One region of the Pseudoalteromonas sp. NEC-BIFX-2020_002 genome, then DNA from elsewhere that is predicted to be linked to it. Evidence: riboswitches for the same ligand, from Rfam matches in the RefSeq annotation. Region 1 holds a riboswitch; the other holds the start of a gene.
The links. A riboswitch is a leader RNA that binds a small molecule or an ion and turns the genes downstream of it on or off. The one in region 1 is predicted to bind lysine.
Positions count from the first base shown of each region.

Region 2: it holds a riboswitch for lysine, as region 1 does, so the genes downstream of both, lysC (lysine-sensitive aspartokinase 3) here and dapA (4-hydroxy-tetrahydrodipicolinate synthase) in region 1, are expected to answer to the same signal.

Region 1 covers NZ_JABEPJ010000012.1:39,420-43,637, forward strand. Annotated here, with positions in the region: gene HJP15_RS14050 (PLP-dependent decarboxylase) at 1-941, opposite strand, end outside; gene HJP15_RS14055 (2,3,4,5-tetrahydropyridine-2,6-dicarboxylate N-succinyltransferase) at 941-1,681, opposite strand; gene dapA (4-hydroxy-tetrahydrodipicolinate synthase) at 1,697-2,581, opposite strand; lysine riboswitch at 2,719-2,912, opposite strand; gene HJP15_RS14065 (DNA-3-methyladenine glycosylase I) at 3,093-3,794, shown strand; gene HJP15_RS14070 (protein adenylyltransferase SelO) at 3,803-4,218, shown strand, end outside.
Region 2 covers NZ_JABEPJ010000005.1:86,662-90,879, reverse strand. Annotated here, with positions in the region: gene HJP15_RS07630 (MksB family condensin complex protein) at 1-895, opposite strand, end outside; gene nhaD (sodium:proton antiporter NhaD) at 1,074-2,321, shown strand; lysine riboswitch at 2,437-2,609, shown strand; gene lysC (lysine-sensitive aspartokinase 3) at 2,687-4,090, shown strand; gene HJP15_RS07615 (4'-phosphopantetheinyl transferase family protein) at 4,067-4,218, opposite strand, start outside.

The DNA of each region.
Region 1 (4,218 bases):
CGTACAGGGAAGTCTTGGCTGGTTACCGCTGGGCGTAATAAGTGGTTTATTCCACCGCTTAAAATCACTTGTTGTTGGCCATAGTTTAATTTACTTTCAACGACAGGCGTTGCGTAATGACCACACTCACCTACGGCATAACGACCAAGTTCCATCCATAATTCATCTACGCCAGCATCGCGTTTAATTTTTGCAAGTGCATCAATCAGTGCACCCCAGCTTAGAGTGGGCGCATCTAACGTGTATGGAATACCTAAACCACCGCCTAAATCGAGTACTTTTAAATTAATGCCTAAGTCGTCGGCAAGTTGCGTTAGCGGCGCAATCATTTGTGACCAGAGCTCTGCGAGTTTGTCACTGCTGAGCATATTGCCCCACTGAAAAATATGCAGGCCGTCAAAGTTTAGCGCAGGGTAGTCGCGAGTATTTAGCGCCTGCCATTCATCACAACCGAGCCCAAACGGCGTTAAGCTATCGCCACCTAGTGGGTTTTTTTCGCCTTCGGGCCAGCGTAATTGTACGCGCAGCAATACTTGCAGCTGACAGTTTAGTAAGCTTGCTTGCTCATTGAGCCAGCGTACTTGATTGAGGCTTTCGGCAACAAATATGCGTACTCCGCGCTCAATAAAGTGTTTAATTTGTTTCGGGCTCTTTGCAGGCCCGGTGTTGAGCACGCGCTCGCTGTTAATACCTTGAGCAAGTACTTGCTCAAGTTCGCCCTTGCTTGCAACATCAAAGTTAAAGTCTGCGCTATCTAAGCTTTGAATCACTTTAGATAGGGGATTAGCTTTAACGGCATACCAAAGCTTTACCTGTGTTTGCGTTACTAAACGCGCTAAGTGTGCGTTTAGGGTATCAAGGTCATACACAAAAAATGGCGTATCAAGCTGGCTTGATAACTCATCAATGGCGGTTTTAACTGGCGTGCTCAAAAAGGTCATTAACGTAAAACCTCTTCAAGAAGTAATGACGCATCGCTTTGTTCGTCGCGGTATTTTACGATTAACGCGCATGACATGCTTAAACCTTGCTCGCGTGCCCATGCGTTTGATGCAGGACGAGAACCTGGTATAACAATCGCGTATTCTGGAATAGGTTCGCCTTTATCAAGCTGACGCTCATTTACGCAGTCATATACAGGGATAGTGGCTGATAAACGTACGCCAGGGGCAAGTACTGCGCCTTTTTTAACGACTACGCCTTCAACAATCACACAACCTGCGCCAATAAATGCGTCGTCTTCAACGACTACAGGGCTTGCGCCAATTGGCTCAAGTACGCCGCCTAATTGTACTGCAGCGCTTAAATGTACATTTTTACCTACTTGCGCACACGAACCAACCAAGGCGTGGCTATCAACCATAGTGCCTTCGTCAATAAATGCACCAATGTTTACATACGCTGGTGGCATGATAATCGTGCCTTTAGCAACATGTGCACCGCGGCGAACACTTGAGCCACCTGGTACCATACGCACACCATTTTCAGCAGTGAATTCTTGTGGTGCTAGGTTATGTTTATCTACAAAACCACCAGCGAATTCAGTATTAGTGCCGTTTTTAAACGCTTCTAAAATACCTTTTTTTACTTCAACGTTTGCATGCCATTGGCCGTTATCGTCTTGTGTTGCTGCGCGTACGGCGCCCGATTCTAAATTATTTAATAGTTCTAACCAGCTCATTATAAAAACCTGTATTTAATGCCAAGATAAAATGGTGTTATTTGCATTACTGATACAATCAGTTTGCGTTAACTCAAGGTGCGTTAAAGGTGGGCGCAAATACGGGCTAGTAATACGCCCTTGTAAATGCATCAATACTTTAACGGGAATAGGATTTGCCACGGTGAACAAGCTTTGAATCGCTTGTGACCAATCGGCAAATAAATTGGGGTGTTGGCCGCTAAGGCTACGTTTTACAAATTCATGGGTTTGTGTCGGCCACGCATTGGCTGCAACAGACACTAAACCTTTTGCACCCGCTTGGGCAAAGTAAGGCATAAGTGCGTCATCACCACTAAAAATAGCTAACTGTGGTGCGGCATTTCTAAAACCTTCAAACTTGGCGATGTCGCCACTGGCTTCTTTTAGCGCCCATAAATTTTTATGATTTTTTAAATTGCTAATTACGGCAGGTGGAATATCAACAGCGCTGCGCCCTGGGACGTTATAAAGCATGCATGGATGAACACTGGCATCGAGTAGGTTTTCAAACCAGTGGGTTTGACCAATCACGCCTGGCTTTGCGTAAAGAGGAGAGCCAAGTAAGTAGCCGTGAATAGGCAGTTTATTGCAGTATTCAACCCAAGCAATTTGTTGTTTGAGGTTCATACCGCCAACAGCAACCATAAGCGGTACGGTCGGATTTAATTGGCATACATGTTCAACAATGGCTTGTTGCTCTTTAAGCGTTAAGGCAAGGCCTTCGCCTGTGCTGCCAAGCAGTAAAATGCCGTTATTTGCTGCTTGCTGTTGCGCAACTAATTGATCAAGAATCGCATAGTCGACTTCGCCAGCGTCAGTAAAAGGCGTTACAAGTGCTGTCCATAAAGGATAGTTGTTTAAATCAAAATTGTTTTTCATCTACAACGAACTTATAGAGTGTTCGATGAGTATGCTGTGGGGTACGTGAAAGTGCGCCGCATCGTAGTCATTCGAACTAATATAATCCGAAGAGCGAATGGGCTTAATATAATAGGGCGCAATGGCCTTATCATGCTAAGACCAGAAGCTCTCCACCAAAAAATTTAACAGCAGCGCTGTTATTGGTGACAGTCGCTGGGATTCAACCCAGTCGCCCGAAGTAACCCTTCACAAAAAATGTTACTTCTCGGCGTTAATTCCCCTCACGTATGATCATTGGAGTGTGTGCTCCTCACATACGTTACCTGAATAACGCACCTCTTCTAGCCCACAGTGTAAGTTTCATTAAATAAAAAACTTACACCTTAAATAGGGGTAATGGCAGTGATTAAAGCATTTTAGCCGTCTAGGTGTCAAGTTGGCTTTTGAGCGATCGCTTCGAGAGGGTGGTTACGTATTAATGTTTTTTTTCGTACACTAGCAAACAAAGTCGGTTTAAGGGTATTCAGTAATGGAAAAATTTCAGGAAATTTATCAGCGAGCAGCGCAGCGTAAAGGCAGTGAAGCGATGCTTGAGCAATTGCTTTACGCGCCGCTTTCTAATAAGCAACTAAAATGCTTGCCTGATGATGCATGGCTTGAAGAATTTACCCGTAAGGTATTTCAAAGCGGCTTTTATTGGTCGGTTATTAATAGTAAATGGACAGGCTTTAGAGAGGTTTTTTGGGACTTTAATGTAGAAAAATTACTGATGATGCCACCTGATATGCTAGAGCAAAAAGCAACTGACGAACGTATTATTCGCAACTTTAAAAAAGTACAAACTATTCCAGAAAATGCATATATGATTCACGACGTTGCTCAGCAGCATGGCAGTTTTAGTCAGTTTGTGGCTGATTGGCCAAGTGACGATATAATTGGTTTGTGGGCGTATTTTAAAAAGCACGGTGCACGTTTAGGGGGTAACACAGGCCCGTACACACTGCGCGCATTAGGCAAAGATACCTTTTTGTTGTCGCGTGATGTTGAGGCTTATCTTCGTGGGCATAAAATTATTGATGGTGGTTTGCAAACTAAAAAATCACTAAATAGCGCACAGCACTTTTTTAATGAATTACAGCAGCAAAGTGGCTTAAGCCTCCAAGTGCTGAGTTTATTAGTGGCATACAGCGTGGGTGATAACCGCGTTGGCATACAAACAACCGAAGCCTAAGGAATCCAATGAAACTTGTTAGTCGCTATACTCATATTGCAGAAGATTTTGCAGTCCCTGATTTACCTAGCCCTGTTGTTGCACCAACTTTATTACTTTGGAATGAGGCGGTAGCTAAACAGCTCGATATTCAAGCGAGTCCGTCAGAGCGCGCATCCATCTTTAGCGGAAATACCAGTAACAGCACTGTTGCGGCCGTTGCATTGGGGTATTCAGGGCATCAATTTGGGCATTTTTCACCACGCTTAGGAGACGGCCGCGCGCATTTATTGGGTGCCGTATCTGATCAACATCAACAGCTGTGGGATATTCAGTTAAAAGGGTCCGGTGCTACGCCATTCTCTCGTGGTGGTGATGGGCGCTGTGCTATTGGCCCTGCGATACGTGAATACATTATGAGTGAAGCAATGCATGGCTTAAGTGT
Region 2 (4,218 bases), on a different contig from region 1:
CGAGTGAAAAACGTTGCGTGTCAGATACAAAATGAGGTTGAACTGTACTTAGCATATTATCAACACCATTTTTACGCACCAATCCCAGCACTTTTGCCGCTTGGCGAGTGATCATATTATTGCGGCGCAACTCTTCACGCAGTGGCATCAGCATATCGGCACTTTTACGTAAGCTTTCGCGACCTACTAGGTGCATCTCTAAAATGCGGGTGCGCAGTTGCTCTAGCATACGTTTGTCTTGGTAGGCTTTGCCTGAGCGCTCTATGTACTCAATTTGCGTACTTATTTGTGTTTCAATGGTACTAAAACACGCATGAAAATCGCCACGAATATCAACCATCTCAAGCATTGGTTCTATGTACTCGTCAAATGCTTCAATGACGGCTTTATAGCGCTTTTGCAGTGATTGCACTGCGTTATTGGCTTTAGCTTGTTCGACTATGTTTAAAATGGCGTTTTCATTGTGGGCAAATAATTTCATTATTTTACGCACTCGATCATCCATAATGCGGCTAAAGCGGCGCATCTCATCGTAGTCTTCAATGCTACCGGCATTATCTAGGCGGTTGCCTAGGCGTGCTAAATCTTCAACCAATACGCTAATTTCTTGTGCTAGGCCTAAATGCTCTTCCTGTAATAAAAAGGTGGCGAAATCTGCAATGGCACGGTTAATTTCAAGCTGAGATGATTTTGCCAAGGGAATAATAATATCTTGGTTTAAAAGCCGATTGGTTTCTTTATAGATCCGTTCGTTTGACCACGTTGGTTGTTTTTGTTTGATCGCACTTTGTACGTCTTTTAGGCTAAAATCGGCCATTTTAAAACGTTTAAATAGCAGCTCTAACATTCCCCAGTGCTCGGTTAGGGTATTTAGCAACTTTTTAGCTGGGATCATAAAGCTCCAAAAAATCTAATGAGTGCTGTGTACCTGTGTTATTTGGACACAGCAATTACTTATATAATATTAAATTGGCAATAGTTTTACACAGCCTTTGGTGCTAGACTGCGCGCCGTGTCGATTACTGACACCTAGTATACAATTTTTACATTTTTATAAAGGTTGTTCAAACACCATGGTAACTGCAATTATCCTAACCCTGATAGCGCTTGCATTCGTGCTCATCGTTATAGAGGATATTATCCATGTAAACAAGGCCAAAACCACGCTTTTCTTTGGTACTTTATGCTGGATTATCTTATTTATCTCGCCTTTAAACGGGCAAACCCCCGAAAGTGTACAACACCAACTTGACCACAATATTTTAGAGATTGCCACATTATGGTTGTTTTTAATGGCTGCAATGACCTTTGTTGCCTATTTAAACTCTAAAGGTTTTATCCAAAATATTGTGCACAAGATCATGCCAAGCTCGATTAGCGAGCGAAAGTTAATGTTCTTGATTGGTGGCTTTTCATTTTTATTCTCGTCGATTTCAGACAACATTACCGCGACGCTAATTTCATTGGCCGTTGTTATGTCGTTAAAACTGGACCCGAAAAAACTGATTAAGTACGCAACGTTAATCATCTTCAGTGTTAACTCTGGTGGTGTGTCGTTAATTACTGGTGACGTAACAACCTTGATGATTTTCCTTGATGGTAAAGTCAGTATTGGAAATTTACTACTGTTAATTGCCCCTGCATTATTTAGTGTTGCTTTATTGGCCGTTATGCTGTCATTTGGGTTAAACGGTGCGGTGCAGTTTACTAAGCAAGAAGATCGCCGAATTGAAAAAACGGATATAACCATTGCCGTTATTTTCTTATCGACGATTATTGCAACGCTGACACTTAGTGTGATGTATCACGTACCTCCATTGTTAACGTTCTTGTTTGGTTTATCGTTAATGTTTTTGACGGCGCAATTTTTAATGCGCAAAAAAGACGTCAACAAAAAAATCATCGACTACATTCGTGAAATTGAATACGACACGCTGCTGTTTTTTGTGGGTGTACTACTGCTTGTTGGTGCGCTAAAAGAAGTGGGTATGCTAAGCAAGTTTACGAATTTGTATGAGTTAATGGCACCAGAGTATGCAAACTACTTAATGGGTATACTCTCTGCTGCGGTAGATAACGTCCCGCTGACTGCTGCGCTGCTTAAAGCTGAAATAGTCATGAGTCCGCAACAATGGTTGTCGTTCACGTATGCAACTGGTGTGGGCGGCTCAATGCTTATTATTGGTTCTGCGGCAGGTATTATTGCGATGAGTAAAGTAAAAGCACTCACATTTTTAAGTTATTTACGTATGTCGTTGTATTTATTAATAGCGTATACAATCGGTTATATGGGCTCATATTTAGCAGGTAGTTTTATTTAATGACCTTTATTAATTAAAACAACTTGACAGCTAGACGTCTAAACGATAACTTTCAAAGCCCACTTTATGTGGGCTTTGTTATTTTAATTGGCAATTATAAAATGCAATTAATCTAACATTCAGAAGAGGTGCGGTATTTAGGTACTTAATGTGAGGCGACGACTGCCAACGACCATTAAGGAGGGAAATATTCGCCGAGGAAAACAACTGCACGTCACAGTGGTTTTTCGGTTTATGGGGCTGAATCCTCAAAACTGTCACCAAATTAGGTGGAGAGCTTCTGGCAGTGGACTTTTCTTATCGAGCACCCCCTTGCCAAGTTCTTCTTGTATTACCGTGGTTTGAATGCCACAAAAGGAGACGACATGAATACCCAATTAGCTGCTAATAACGCGCAACAGTCAGCACAAAACCAAAAAACAGATCACGTAGTAGCAAAATTTGGCGGCACCAGTGTGGCCAACTTTGACGCTATGAGTCGTTGCAGTGAAATTATTGTAGCCGATAACAATGTACGCGTAGTGGCTGTAAGTGCCAGTGCAGGTGTCACTAATCACCTTGTTGCATTGTGTAAAAAAGATATCTCAACGGATGAGCGCGCAGAAAACATCACCGGCGTGTTAGCCATTCAAGAAGCTATTTTAAATGAGCTATCGCTTGATGCGGACTTAGCCCATGGCTTTGACGAAACTATTAAAGCGTTTCAAGCTTTAGCCAGTGAAGGCGTTAAATCAAAACAACAACAAGATGAACTCCTGAGTTTTGGTGAGCGCTTATCGTCGTATTTATTTACCCAGGTGCTGCGTTTGAATGGTTTAAACGCAATTCGTTTTGATGTGCGCCAAGTATTAAAAACAGACAGCCAGTTTTCAAAGGCTACACCAGATGTAGCGGCCACCGCTGCGGCTGCGAAAGAGCATTTGATCCCGCTATTAGCTGAGCACGTTATTGTCACACAAGGTTTTATAGGCAGTGATGCGCATGGCCAAACGACCACTCTTGGCCGTGGTGGTTCAGATTACAGCGCAGCATTATTGGCCGAGGCAATTAACGCCAAAAGCGTGCATATTTGGACTGACGTGGTAGGTATATTTAGCACAGATCCACGTTTATGTGCCAAAGCAACACCGATTGCGCGCTTAAGTTTTGATGAAGCAGCAGAAATGGCCACTTTTGGCGCTAAAGTGCTACATCCTGCGACTATTTTACCAGCAAGCCGTAGTCACATTAACGTCTTTGTAGGTTCGAGCCGTGAACCAGAGCGTGGTGGTACGTGGATTGAGCGTGAAAAATCACAATTGCCAGGTATTCGTGCAGTTACACAGCGTAAAAACCAGTTATTGCTTACGCTTAAGAGCCCAGAAATGCTATTAGCCAGCGGTTTTTTAGCGCGCGTGTTTACGATTTTAAGCGAGTTTAATATCTCGGTTGATTTAGTTACCACGTCAGAAATAAGCGTGGCTATTACATTGGATAACGCGCCAAATGCATCGCGTCCTGAGCTTGATCAAGACTGTTTAGATAAATTAGCAGAGTTTTGCCATGTCTCGGTAGAGAACAATTTAACGCTAGTGGCGCTGATTGGCTCACAAATTCAATTACGTCAGCACGAAATGAATTTAATGAACGTATTAAGTGATTTTAATATTCGCTTAATCTGCCATGGTGCTAGTAAGCACAACTTATGCTTTTTGGTCGAACAAGCTGAATCGGATCGCGTTGTACAAGCCATTCATAGCCGCTTATTAGAAGTTCAAAACGCCGCGTAATTGGTCGATAGTATTTACCACAGAGCACTGCCAGTCAGTGCTCTGATTACTCACTACACTCACATCAAACTCATTATATTGGCAGCTTACAGCGCGCAAATGAGCCTGCGTTAATTGATCAAACACAT